DNA from 2 places in the Paenibacillus sp. FSL H8-0122 genome. Region 2 is predicted to be linked to the other one. Evidence: a T-box and tRNA genes for the amino acid it is inferred to sense, from the RefSeq annotation. Region 2 holds a T-box; the other holds one or more tRNA genes.

Region 1 (6,761 bases), 5.8 Mb from region 2:
TGCTCGGCCGGCAGCATTGTTTGTGCAAGAAGCTAATAAGTTTTCGTCGGAGATTTTCGTGGAAAAAGACGATAAAAAAGTGAACGCCAAGAGTATCATGGGCATTATGAGCCTCGCGATCAGTTCCGGTACGGAGATCCACATCAGCGCAGACGGTGCAGACGCGGAACAGGCTGTAACCGCTTTGACCAGTCTGGTAAGCAAGGAAGAGCTCGAGAATCAATAAATGCTACATGGTCTAACCAAAAGCCCTTAGGGGCTTTTTTTCATATCGGAAATGTCATCCGCCTGTTCTGGACCGGGACGGGGAACAAATAAAAAATAAATATCGTACATCGCTCATGCAACTTTTACCATGCTGTCCCGTCTAGAGGGTAATAACACTTAAACGAATCGAAAGGGGATGGCAAGCATGAGAAAATGGGGTAAATCGATTGGATCAGTTCTGCTGGCAGCTAGCTTGATGATTGGAGGAATGGGGTTGAGCGGAGTGCTGAAGGGTCCTGAAAAGGCTTACGCCGACGAAGTACAGAAGAATATTGTGAACGTGGTGGGCAAAGGCGAGCTGTCGATCAAACCGGATATTGCGTATCTCTCCATCGGGGTAACGACAACTGCCGAAACCGCGCAGGAAGCACAGAAAGGCACAGCCGCGAAGGTCTCCAAGCTGACCGCTTTGTTCAAGACCACCTGGGGCATTGCGGACAAAGACATTCAGAGCACCCAGTTCAACGTACAGCCTAACTACACTTACAGCGAGAAGGACGGCCAGAAGGTAAAAGGCTATAACGCCCAGCACACGCTGGAGGTCTCTTACCGGGATCTGACAAAGGTTGGACAATTGCTGGACGCTGCTTCTGCAGCTGGAGCGAACAACATCGGCAATGTGCGGTTTGCGATTGAGGATCCGTCCGCCTTTGAAGCACAGGCTATTGAGAAGGCTATGCAGAATGCAGATGTCAAAGCTGCGGCCATCGCCAAAGCAGCCAAACGCGGACTGGGTCAGGTAGTCACTGTCATTCAGAGCGATGACGGGAATCATCCGGTAATCTTCGCTCAAGCAGAGGCTATGCAGAAATCCGCAATGGATAACAATGCCGGCAGTTCCGTTGAGCCTGGGCAGGTTAAGGTCACTACCCAATTGAGTGTAACGTATGAACTGAAATAAACGTTTCGCAAGAGGCGCTTGCTCTGCTGTTATAAGCAGGGCAGGCGCTTTTTATAATCATATAAATGAATGTATATGCACATATGCGCTTTTGAAATCTCTCAGTTTGTTTAAATTAAGGTAACAGGATCTTTAGATAATCATGGCAAACCTTAAGAAACTGTAAAGCGGATTGTAACATCCCCCGCTAGTTCTTTTACTATAATAGGAACAGTGATACGGAAGAACACACATCATGACTAATCATACCACCAGGTGGAAGGGGAAATAACAATGAATTCGAACTCTAAGAAATACATCCGCAGATGGGGTGCGGGAATGCTCGCAGCAGGAATCCTGCTGGGCGGAACAGGAATAATTCAGACAGGCATAACGGAGGCCGCTCCGGCAGCCGCTCAGGTCAAGGCCAAATCCTCCTCTGTAGTGCTTAAGGTAAACGGTAAAAATGCAGCCCAGGCGGGCCTGCTCCAGGAAGGAAAGGTATGGGTGCCGGTAACCTTCCTGCGCGATGCGCTGGGGATGCCGCTCTCTTATGATAAAGCGGAGAAAACTTATTCCATAGGAACAGGTACTGCACAATTGAAGCTGGCAATTATGGATTACGGCATTATGATCCGAGTGAACAACTATTATATTGGTGAATATGAGGGCAAACAACTGAACAACCGGCTGTACGTCCCGTTCCAGCTGATTAACGATTACATGGGCTATAAAGGGGACTGGAACGCTGCTGCAGGACAGCTGAATCTGACGAAAAGGACGCAGAATGCCGTAACAATCAAGACAGCGAGCTATACGAAGGACTATAAGGATGCGCCAATCAAGCTGGATTATCCGCAGGTCAGCGGTCTGGCGAACGCCGGGGCAGAGAAGGCGATCAATGATCTGATCAAGCAGACCGTTCTGAACTATGCGAAGGATGCTGAAGATCAAATCTCCAAGCGGTCGAAGGATGACCGGCCGTATGAATTCGAAGGCGGTTATGTGGTCACGTATAACCAGGATGGCGTACTCAGCCTAATCACTAATCAATACGGGTATACCGGCGGTGCCCATGGGATGACTTACCGCAATGCGTTCACCTTCTCGCTCAAAGACGGGAAACGTCTGTTGCTGGGCGACCTGTTCGGTGCCAATCCTAATTACAAGAAACAGCTCAATGCCAAGCTGGCCACCGAGATCAAAGCTAACGGAGGTTATCTGGGCGGGTTCAACGGTCTGGATACAGAGAAGTATTTCTATTTAAAAGATGGCAAAGCGGTGCTCTTCTTCCAGTTATACGAATACACCGCATATGCCGAGGGCTTCCCGGAATTCAACTTCAGCTTCAAGGAACTCCTGCCGGACGGAAGCAGTCCGTTCGCAGCGCTGAAATAATACAGCCTAATACTGACCCTTGTGCTCTATGACGAGCACAAGGGTTGTTTGCGTTTTAATGGACTAATCGGGCGGCCCTGCCGTTACCACTTCACCCGGCCTTTCATAAATTAAAGAAGGCAAGCAGCTTATAACGGGGAGGGAAAGAGTATGGTCTATCAGTATACGGCCATTGGGGATTCACTCACAACCGGCTTCGGGGCGCTTCCCGGGAACGGCTTCGTCCCCGTCTACCGGGGGATGGCGGAAGGGAGACTCGGCACGCCGGTGGTGCCGGCGAATCTTGGCGTCAATGGTCTGACCACCGGGGGGCTGAAGCAACGGCTGAGGAGCTCGAACGTCTACCGGGCGGCGGTGAAGGATGCGCAGATCATTACGCTGTCCATTGGCGGCAATGACTTGATTAAGGCAGCCCGGGCAGCCGGGCCACGGCCCGGTGAATTCCAGGGCTTGCTGAAGCAGGCGCTTAGGGACTGCAAGCGTAACTACAGCGACATCATGGGTAGCCTGACACAGCTCAAAGCGGGCTCCCGCAGCCCCTACATCCTCCGGATGGTAGGGCTCTATAACCCATATCCACAGGTGGATGAAGCAACAGAGTGGGTGCGCGAGTTCAACCGCTATGCATCAGGCTACAGCAGCAGTAACGTAGGGTTTGCTTCGATCTACTATGAATTTGCCGGTAATGAGCGGGGGCTGCTGTTCCTGGATCATATTCACCCGAACAGCAGAGGCTACCGCGTAATTGCAGGCAAGCTGGATGCTCTGGGGTACGGGGGCTTAAGGTAAGTTGGAACGGTGCAGGAACAATCAAAGAGGCTGCTACGGACCAGATGGTCTGTAGCAGCCTCTTAGTGAATTCATGAAATTAAGTACTTATACGCCTGTCGGCAGAGTCTTCTCAATTACCTTGTCCACGATACCATATTCGGCAGCGTCTGCGGCGCTCATGAAGTAGTCGCGGTCAGTATCCTTCTCGATCTTCTCCAGCGGCTGGCCTGTACGTTCGGACAAGATGCGGTTCAGCTTCTCACGCAGTTTGATGATGCGGCGGGCGCGGATCTCGATATCGGAAGCCTGGCCCTGGGCACCGCCTAGCGGCTGGTGAATCATGATCTCGCTGTTCGGCAGGGCGAAGCGCTTGCCCTTGGCGCCGGCGTTCAGCAGGAACGCTCCCATGGAAGCGGCCATACCTACACAGATGGTGGATACATCCGGCTTAATGTATTGCATTGTATCGAAGATGGCCATACCCGCTGTGATGGAACCGCCTGGGCTGTTCACATACAGGTGAATATCCTTATCCGGGTCCTCGGCAGCCAGGAAGAGCATTTGTGCGATGATGGAATTGGCAACCACGTCATTAACCTCCGTTCCAAGGAAAATGATGCGGTCCTTCAGCAGGCGGGAATAGATGTCATAAGCGCGCTCACCGCGGTTGCTCTGTTCTACTACCATAGGAATATAACTCACGTGGAAAACCTCCTTGAAATTGGTGCTTCGAATGTGTTCATTTTTTACTGTTACCGTATTAACCACATGATAAACAAATTCAAACAAAAAGTCAAAGAAAGTCAAACTTACTTTCAAAAAAAAGAGCCCTCAAGCGGCTCTTTGGTTAAATATAATATAATCGTCACTAAATTATGTACAAGCTTGAAAATAATGGCGCGCCCGCCAAGAATCGAACTTGGATCTCAGGCTTCGGAGGCCTACGTCATATCCATTGGACCACGGGCGCAACAGAAATTATTATAATATACTTCTCGGATAAAAGCAATGCGTATTAGGCATCCTGCGCAAAAATAGTTTTCTCTGCCTCCATTAATAGAGCCGGAGATGCGTCTCCTGCCTGCGGCCTGCCGGACAAGCCCATGTATAAGATGAAAGCGGGCTGAGAATTATAGTCTCGGAACACTTGCACTCGGCGTCAGTTTTGGGTAGAATATGGGTGGGACTTAAAAAGTTAACCCGGGACATTTTGAGACCACGAACAAGGGATAAGAGAAAGACGAAGTTGCAGGAGTGAAAGCATGCGTAATCTATTGGAAATCCAAAAGCAGCTTCTGCCTGATCTCATGGAAACCCTTAAGAGACGGTATACGATTCTACATCAGATCATGCTGTCCGATATTATTGGGCGCAGGACGCTAGCCGCATCGCTTGATATGACCGAGCGGGTGCTGCGTGCCGAGACGGATCTTCTGAAATCGCAGGGGCTCATTGAGATCGAGAGCGTCGGTATGCGCATTAGCGATGCCGGTCGCAGACTGCTTGACCTGCTGGAGCCGGTCGCCAAGAGCCTATTCGGCCTGGATGATCTGGAAGAGAAAATTCGTACTACGTACGGTCTCACCAAAGTAATTGTGGTTCCTGGCGATTGTGAGACATCGCCGTTCACCAAGCGTGAACTGGGGCGCGCAGGCTCCAAGGCACTGCTCAGTGTACTGCGAAGTGACGATACGATTGCCGTCACAGGCGGATCAACCCTGGCCGAAATGGCCGATCAGCTGACCCCGCCGCTATCCCTTTCCTATAAGAACGCCTGGGTTGTTCCGGCGCGCGGAGGACTGGGAGAGAGCATGGAGATACAGGCCAACACTATTGCTTCAACCATGGCCAAACGGATTGGCGCCAATTACCGTCTGCTGCATGTGCCCGATCTGCTTAGCGGAGACGCTTATCAGTCGCTTGCACAGGACTCCAATATTGGAGAGATTGTACAAATTATCCGCAGATCGCGTATTATTGTACATGGAATAGGTGATGCCATTGAAATGACCCACCGCCGCAAGCTGGACTCCGGGACGATCTCAGAGATTCAAGGCGAGGGTGCTGTAGCCGAATCCTTCGGATACTATTTCAATGAGGACGGCGAAGTGGTTCACACTATGCTGACCATGGGGCTGCGCCTGGAAGACATTATCCGTACGGAAGTCGTTATCGGTATTGCCGGAGGCAAACGCAAGGCGAAGGCCATTCATGCGATGCTGCGGTTCGGACAAGAGGATATTCTCGTCATCGACGAGGCGGCGGCTGTCGAAATCGGCAAGGAAATCGACACACAGCTACAAAAGGTCCTATAGATTCCATTAAATGGGACGCGCGCAAAGGGTTTATGCATTATACTTAACATTGTTGTCTTGACGAGCCTCACGGCCTGTCTTGAATAAATAAAACGAACTCTAGGAGGAACTATTCAATGAGTGTAAAAGTTGGTATTAACGGTTTTGGACGTATTGGACGCCTTGCATTCCGCCGTATTCAAAATGTAGAAGGTATCGAAGTGGTAGCAATCAATGACTTGACTGACGCTAAGATGCTTGCTCATTTGCTTAAATATGATACAACTCAAGGTAAATTCCAAGGCGATGTTGAAGTGCATGACGGCTTCTTCAAAGTGAACGGTAAAGATGTTAAGGTTCTGGCGAACCGCAACCCTGAAGAGCTTCCTTGGGGAGAGCTTGGCGTTGATATCGTTCTGGAATGTACTGGTTTCTTCACAACTAAAGAAGCCGCTGAGAAGCACCTGAAAGGCGGAGCTAAGAAAGTAGTTATTTCCGCTCCAGCTACAGGCGACATGAAAACTGTTGTGTACAACGTTAACGATGACATCCTTGACGGTTCCGAAACAGTAATCTCCGGTGCATCTTGCACAACGAACTGCCTGGCTCCTATGGCCAAAGTTCTGAACGACAAGTTCGGTATCATCGAAGGCCTGATGACTACAATCCACGCTTACACAGGTGACCAGAATACGCTTGATGCTCCACACGCAAAAGGCGACTTCAGACGCGCCCGCGCTGCTGCTGAGAACATCATCCCTAACACTACCGGTGCTGCTAAAGCCATCGGCCTGGTTATTCCAGAACTGAAGGGCAAGCTTGACGGTGCAGCACAACGTGTGCCTGTAGCTACAGGTTCCCTGACTGAGCTGGTTACTGTTCTGGATAAGAGCGTAACCGTTGAAGAAATCAATGCAGCCATGAAGGAAGCTTCTGACCCAGAAACTTACGGCTACACTGAAGACGAAATCGTATCTTCCGACATCAAGGGTATGACTTTCGGTTCCCTGTTCGATGCAACTCAGACTAAAGTACTGACTGTTGGCGACAAACAGCTGGTTAAAACTGTTGCTTGGTATGACAACGAAATGTCCTACACTGCACAGCTGGTTCGTACTTTGGAGAAATTCGCTAAGCTTGCTAAATAAGAC
Region 2 (6,761 bases):
GCCAGCCGGGGACGTTGGAGCATAAGCTTCGTTAGGAATACTTCGCAATCAGCCCGAAGGGGCTGTATCCCTTCCGGGACGTCAAAACAGCAGCCTTCCTTCGGGAGGGCTGTTTTGTCGTCCGGGGGATGAGAACCCGGCGCGTGAGCGAGGGGACGTTGGAGCATAAGCTTCGATAGCAATACTTCGCAATCAGCCCGAAAGGGCTGTATCCCTTCCGGGACGTCAAAACAGCAGCCTTCCTTCGGGAGGGCTGTTTTGTCGTCCGGGGGATGAGAACCCTGGGCGCCAGCCGGGGACGTTGGAGCATACGCTTCGTTAGCACCTGCTTCGCAATCAGCCCGAATGGGCTGTATCCCTTCCGGGACGTCAAGAAACAGCCTTCCTTCGGGAGGGCTGTTTTGTCGTCCGGGGGATGAGAACCCTGGGCGCCAGCCGGGGACGTTGGAGCATAAGCTTCGTTAGGAATACTTCGCAATCAGCCCGAAGGGGCTGTATCCCTTCCGGGACGTCAAAACAGCAGCCTCCCTTCGGGGAGGCTGTTTGTGCGTCCGGGGATGAGAACCCTCATTTTATTTTGAGTAGGATCAACGTGGGCACTTGGGTGGACGCTCCGCGAACGGACCGTTGTTCCAATCGCTGTTGTGTCCAGATTTTATGTATTCCCCTTAGAGGTGAAAATCCGGACACAAAGGCGACCGCTATCGCTTTTACACAATCGTTCCGTCCGCTCCGCTGTATAAGCGGGGTGCAAAATACATAACAATCCAAAAAAGCTCAAAAACCATCCATTCCAAAGGAGCGATCTTAGTACGCTCAATTTAGAACAGACCAATTGACTCTAAATTTGCTGAATGCGGCCCAAATGAGCGAATGAGGTGTATAAGTACATCTGAATTTAACAGAAGCGGCCCAAATGAGCAAATGAGGTACATAAGTACACTTGAATTCACCAGATGTGAGCAAAATGAGCAAATGTAGTGTATAAGTACACCTGAATTTAACAGAAGCGAGCGAGATGAACAAATGAGGTGCATAAGTACACCTGAATTTAACAGAAGCGGCCAAAATGAGAAAATGTGGTGTAAAAGTGCACTTGAATTTACCGGAAGCGGGCGAAATGTGAAAATGAGGTGCATTAGTGCACCTCAATAAGTAGAATGTCTCAGAAGTGGGCAGATGGAGAAAGGGGAGCAGCCCACGCAAGCTACACGGACCCGCATAGGTTCCTGCTCATTCATCCCATAGAGCAAGTATGTTCTTAAACGGATGAAGACTCTGTGTGTCTACATCCGCTCCGGCTTAGGCAGACCGAGTACGTCGAGCGCCTCTCCCAGCGTCTCGGTGAAGCACCGGGTCAGCCACAGGCGGAAGGTAATACTGACTTTCCCGCCCTTGAGAATCGGGCAAGCCGAGTAGAAGTTACTGAACAACGAGGCCAGGGAATAGGCATAGTTACAGATCGTATTCGGCGTAAGCTCCCGGCTTGCTGTATAGAGTGTGTCCTGCCATAAGCTGAGCTGTCTCAGCAGGGCAAGCTCAGCTGCTTCGAGCTGCGCCGGGAATAGCGGCACCCCGCCAACGCCGGACTCGCCAACGCCAGACTCGCTAACATCGCTCCCGCTAACACTGCTCCCGCCATCCGCCGCAGCGGCCTTACTAAGCACGCGCTGCGCCCGGGCGTAGGCGTACATCAGGTAGACGCCGGTGTTGCCGGAGATTTCCATTGCCTGCTTGAAGTCGAACACAATCTCGGTGCCCAGATTGAAGCGCAGCAGGTAGTAACGGATGGCAGCGGTGGCGATGAGGCGGCTGGACAGGCCGTTTTTGTCCGAACGGGTGGATTCAATCATGTCTTCCATGAGCCGGACCAGCTCGGTTACCTTAATGCCGATTCCCTGGCGCCCGGACATGGCGTAGGAGCTTTTGCCGCTGGAGGTATCAATGCCCAGCCCGGCCGCAGAAGCGGGACTCAGCGAGACCACCCCATAGCTGACATGATGCAGCGCGTCTGCCTGCGCACCGAATCCCAGTGCCTTAAGCGCCTGCTTGACCATCTGCTGCGGATATTCCTGCCGGTAATCGATGACGTTCACAACCTGGTCCGCCCGTCCAAAAGGCAGAGCCTGTCCGCTCAAGCCGGTCGTCCACAGTCCGCTCTGAAATTCGCTGTAGCTGAAATTCTTCTCCAGCAGTCCGAACTTCCACAGATGATAGGCGATGTCCTTGGCAGTATAGGTCAGAATTCCGTTCGAGCGCACCAGCACCTTATCCTTCTGATGCTCCTCCAGCGTGTCTGGTGTAGCGTCTTCAGCGGGTTGCTTCAGAATCCAGCAGCCTGCCAGCTTGCCTTCCGTCTCCTGCACGAAGATCTCCGTCTGCGACAAAAGCTCGAATGCCGAGGCCCAGAAGCCCTCCTTCAGAATGCTGCTCTCCCACACCAGCAGATCGTAGTCAATGCCGAAGCCCCGCATCTCCTCCACATGCTCTTTCACGATCTGACCGGCGACGAGGGTGCCAATCCAGGCGGTGTTGCCATGGCCCTCTTCCAGCGCGTGAAGAATCCCGGTCCGCTTCTGCACCATCTCCGGCTGCTGCGCGTACGTTTTGTTGATCTCGGCATAAATATCCCAGCAGTAATCCCCGAACCGGACATGTTCTCCCGCCAGCGGAACATTCAGCAGACCGGCTACGGTATCTGCCAGCTGATTGCCGAGATCATCCACATAGTTGTGTACCTCAACGGTATGGCCGGTTGCCCGCAGTACTCTCACCAGCGCGTCCCCGATACAGGAGTTTCTCAGGTGACCGATATGCATACTTTTATTGGGGTTGACGGAGGTATGCTCCACGATCACCTTCGACCCTTCTGTATGCTGAGGCAGCGTGAAATTCCCCTTCGCCCGTGCCCAGGCCTGCCAATCCAGATACATATTAATGAACCCCGGACCGGCAACCTCGGTTCTCAGCACCAGTCCGTGAACAGAGCCCGAAGCTTCGAGCTCGTTGACGATCAGTGCGGCGATAGCCAGTGGAGCTTTGCGCAAGGGGCGGGCCAGCTGCATGGCGATATTGCTTGAATAATCCCCGTGGTCGGCACTCGCCGGCTGCTCCAGGGCAACATTTACTTCAGCGATGGCGGGCACGCCCAGGGTTAGCGCGATTTTGTGAACAGACTGCTTCAAGCTCTCTTGGATTAGCTCACTTAGCATTGGCATGAATAACAACCTCCTGAATAAAATAACGACAAAAAAAGCCTTCATCTCCTAAGAGACGAGGCTTGTGCGCTCGCGGTACCACTCTCGTTGCTGAGCCTTACGGTTCAGCCACCTTACAGGTTAACGGTCCTCGGCCGGGGCTTCCTACTACAGGGTTCAGAAGTCCATCTCACGGGTGCGCTTCATGGTTCTAATCTGTACCGGCTTCCACTTTCCCGGCTCGCTGGGGACTAGATATAAGACCATTACTCTCCCGGTCATCGATTGAATATGGATTTGTATCAGTATAGCGAATTTCTGCGAGAAAGCAAGAGCGGATTACCGTGCAGCAGGAGTCCAACCGTTAAGAGTTACTCGTCATTGGGCGCCCCTGTCAGGTTCTTGATGTCCGTTGAACCATAAATCAGCAGCATAATTACAATGACCAGCAGAATTCCGCCGGCAAACCCTTCTCCGTCAAAACTGTCCATAGCCTTGTACCTCACTTTCACTTTTCGCATGTGTTCATGTGTTTTCGGCTTTCTTTTTTAGAGCGGCCATGATCTCGTTCAGCGTCAGGCTGCTGTTGTCATCGAGGAAGCTGACCAGCTTATCGACGTTGTCACTACTTAGCTCGCTTAAGGTTTTATATTTGCCTACCAGACTGACGAACATCGACGCGTCCGTGTACATCTGGATAGAGTCTACTTTCAGCTTGCCGGTCAACAGAAGGGCAGCTACGGCAAATTCAAGCCCCTTAGGTGTCTGGGTTTTGGAGCTGGACGGTGTTTTTTTGGCGGCGGGCTTCTTTCCTTTTCCAGGAGGGGGCATGGGACTCCCTTCTTCCGTTCGGCGTTCGTATGAAGAAAGCGCAGCCCATGGGCGGTCTTTCCTTATTCAAGGATATGCGTGCCTGCGGTCATTGGTGAATAGGCTCAGGCCTGTGTCCACACCGTTATAGAAAAGTCCGAATATGAATATATCGTACTTTGACACTAGAACTTCAAGGGAGGACGAGACAGGATGGCGATTTTGTCAACAGGACCGATAGAGAACAATGCCGTTTCGGGAGTCAGACCTACGCAGACGGTGACGGTAAGAATTGTCAAGAACAGTGCCTCAGGCAGCTCAACCGTCAGTATTCAGGGGTATGTGCTGAGCAACACAAGAACGCTGTATGTCAGTGAGGTGATTGCGCTTGCTCCGAATCAAGTGGTAACTCGGGATTATTTTGCCGATCTGAATGCCTATGAATTTGTGTTCTTAACCGATGAACCAGACGACGTGGATGAGATCGGAATATCCGTGTGGGGCAAGACATCAACCGGCCAGCTGGTGAATGCACACCGTGTGGTGACGCATGAGAAATTAAGCTCAGAGGTATTAAGCTCAGACTTATAGAGTGGTAGGGTAATGATCCGGACTTCCCGGTTGTAAAATGAAACAGGGACCTTGCAGAGCTGCTCGCTCAGAAGGTCCCTGTTTATATTGTGAATAGAGCAGAGCGGACTATACCAGATCGCAAGCCTCGGCAGGCATCCAATGCCTTCCCTACTGTATACCGGACTTGCCGGATGCATCCAAACCGGGTTTCGCTTCAGGTTCTTGTCCCGTCTTCAAAGCACGCATTTTGCTGGTAATTGTATTCTGTGCAATAGAAACTGTACTTTTGGACGCAAAAAACCATTCTACTGCATTTCATACATTTGATTTTTGAATTTCTGCTCGGAAACAGCAGATACGTAAAAATCTAGTGTACAAAGTGCAACAGATCGGATTTCTCAGCCGATATGGCCTTATTCTAGTGTACAAAATGCAGCAGAACAGCAGAAAATCTCCCAGGCCGGGTCTGGTAACAACTCGCAGATGCCTCAGATCGAGAGAATTTCACGTATATCCTGCTCGCTGAGGCTCGACAACGCCTCCTGCCCCGGCTGGATCACCTCGTCAATCAGGTTTTTCTTTTTCTGCTGCAGCTCGTACATTTTATCCTCCACCGTACCCTGGGCTACCAGGCGGATGACCTGGACGATCTTTTTCTGCCCGATCCGGTGGGCGCGGTCGGCGGCCTGCTGTTCGACAGCAGGGTTCCACCACAGGTCATAGAGAATGACCGTATCGGCGCCGGTCAGGTTGAGGCCGGTGCCGCCCGCCTTCAGCGAGATCAGGAACAGGTCGCGCTCGCCTTCATTGAAGCGGCTGCACAGCTCAACCCGCTGGGAGGCCGGGGTCTGTCCGTCGAGATAGAAATGCGGAATCCCCAGCAGCGCCAGTTCACGACTGATCATGCCAAGCATTTGCGTGAACTGCGAGAAGATCAGCATCCGCTTGCCGGAGCTGCGGCATTCGTCGATAATCTCCAGGAGCTGCTCGAATTTACCGGAGCCGCCTGTGTACCCGTCCACGAACAGGGCGGGATGACAGCACAGCTGGCGCAGCCGGGTCAGTCCGGCCAGCACCTTGAGCCGGCCGTTCCCGAAGCTGTCGCTGTCCAGATGCTTAAGCGCTTCTTTGCGCAATCTGGCCAGGTAGGCGACATAGAGCCTTTTCTGCTCCGGCAGCAGCTCGGAGGCCTGGAGGGACTCGATTTTGTCCGGCAGCTCCTTCAGCACATCGCTCTTCAGGCGGCGCAGCAGGAAGGGGCGGGCGCGCCTGGCGACCGTCTCCCGGGGAAGGTCATGGAAAGCCTTCTTCCCGGGGAACAGGCCGGGGAAAACGACGCTGAAGATCGACCACAGATCCTCCAGCGCATTCTCCACCGGTGTTCCGGTCAGCGCAAACCGGTAGCGGGCCTGGAGCAATCTGACCGCCTGCGAAGTCTGGGTCTCATGATTCTTAATCATCTGCGCTTCATCCAGAATGAGCGTATGGAACGACCGCTTGGCATACTCATCCACATCTCTGCGCAGCAGCGGGTACGAGGTGATGATGACATCATGCCCGGCCGTGTTCCGCAGGGCCCGGCTGCGTTCACCGGCGGTGCCGTCGGCAATGACCGCCTGAAGCTCCGGGGCAAAGCGCTTCAGCTCGTTAAGCCAGTTATAGAGCAGGGAGGCCGGCGCCACAATGAGCGCAGGCACGCCGCTCTGCCGGATGTCTTCCCGCATCGAGAGCAGGAAGGTGATGCTCTGTAGTGTTTTGCCAAGGCCCATATCGTCCGCCAGAATCCCGCCGAAGCGGTAATGGGCCAGCGTCCTCATCCACTGGAAGCCGTATTGCTGATAATCCCGCAGCACGGGAGCCAGACTCTCCGGCACCGGGAAGTCCAGATTCTCGGGACTCGCCATGTTGGCCAGCAGCCGCCGGAAGGAGCGCCCGGTCTGGATGGTCTGCCCCTGGACGGTGCCTGCATGGAGATGGAGGGCACGGACCAGCGGCAGGGAGAACTCCGTACTTCGGATATCCACGCTGCGGACGCCCAGCTCGTTCATCAGCGCGATAATCTCCTGGAACTCTGCGGTATCCAGCGGGAGCAGGGCTCCGTCCTTGAGCCGGTGATATTTACGTTTTTCCTGGAGAGATTTCAGGACCTCTGTAATGTCCTTCTCCGTGATGCCCTCCATG

Evidence for each region. The T-box of region 2 lies ahead of NSS64_RS03065 (arginine--tRNA ligase). A T-box ahead of a tRNA ligase gene usually reads a tRNA of that ligase, here a tRNA-Arg.
Region 1: it encodes a tRNA-Arg, which carries the amino acid that the T-box ahead of NSS64_RS03065 (arginine--tRNA ligase) is inferred to sense. The anticodon was not compared.

The regions. Positions count from the first base shown of each region.
Region 1 covers NZ_JBBOTB010000001.1:6,520,341-6,527,101, reverse strand. The annotation lists gene NSS64_RS27800 (HPr family phosphocarrier protein) at 1-226, shown strand, start outside; gene NSS64_RS27795 (SIMPL domain-containing protein) at 413-1,168, shown strand; gene NSS64_RS27790 (PdaC/SigV domain-containing protein) at 1,442-2,545, shown strand; gene NSS64_RS27785 (GDSL-type esterase/lipase family protein) at 2,696-3,334, shown strand; gene clpP (ATP-dependent Clp endopeptidase proteolytic subunit ClpP) at 3,422-4,018, opposite strand; tRNA gene NSS64_RS27775 (tRNA-Arg) at 4,212-4,286, opposite strand; gene NSS64_RS27770 (sugar-binding transcriptional regulator) at 4,579-5,631, shown strand; gene gap (type I glyceraldehyde-3-phosphate dehydrogenase) at 5,748-6,758, shown strand.
Region 2 covers NZ_JBBOTB010000001.1:671,211-677,971, forward strand. The annotation lists gene NSS64_RS03065 (arginine--tRNA ligase) at 1,287-3,212, opposite strand; T-box leader at 3,267-3,488, opposite strand; gene NSS64_RS03070 (hypothetical protein) at 3,723-4,028, opposite strand; gene NSS64_RS03075 (hypothetical protein) at 4,221-4,598, shown strand; gene NSS64_RS03080 (DEAD/DEAH box helicase) at 5,069-6,761, opposite strand, start outside.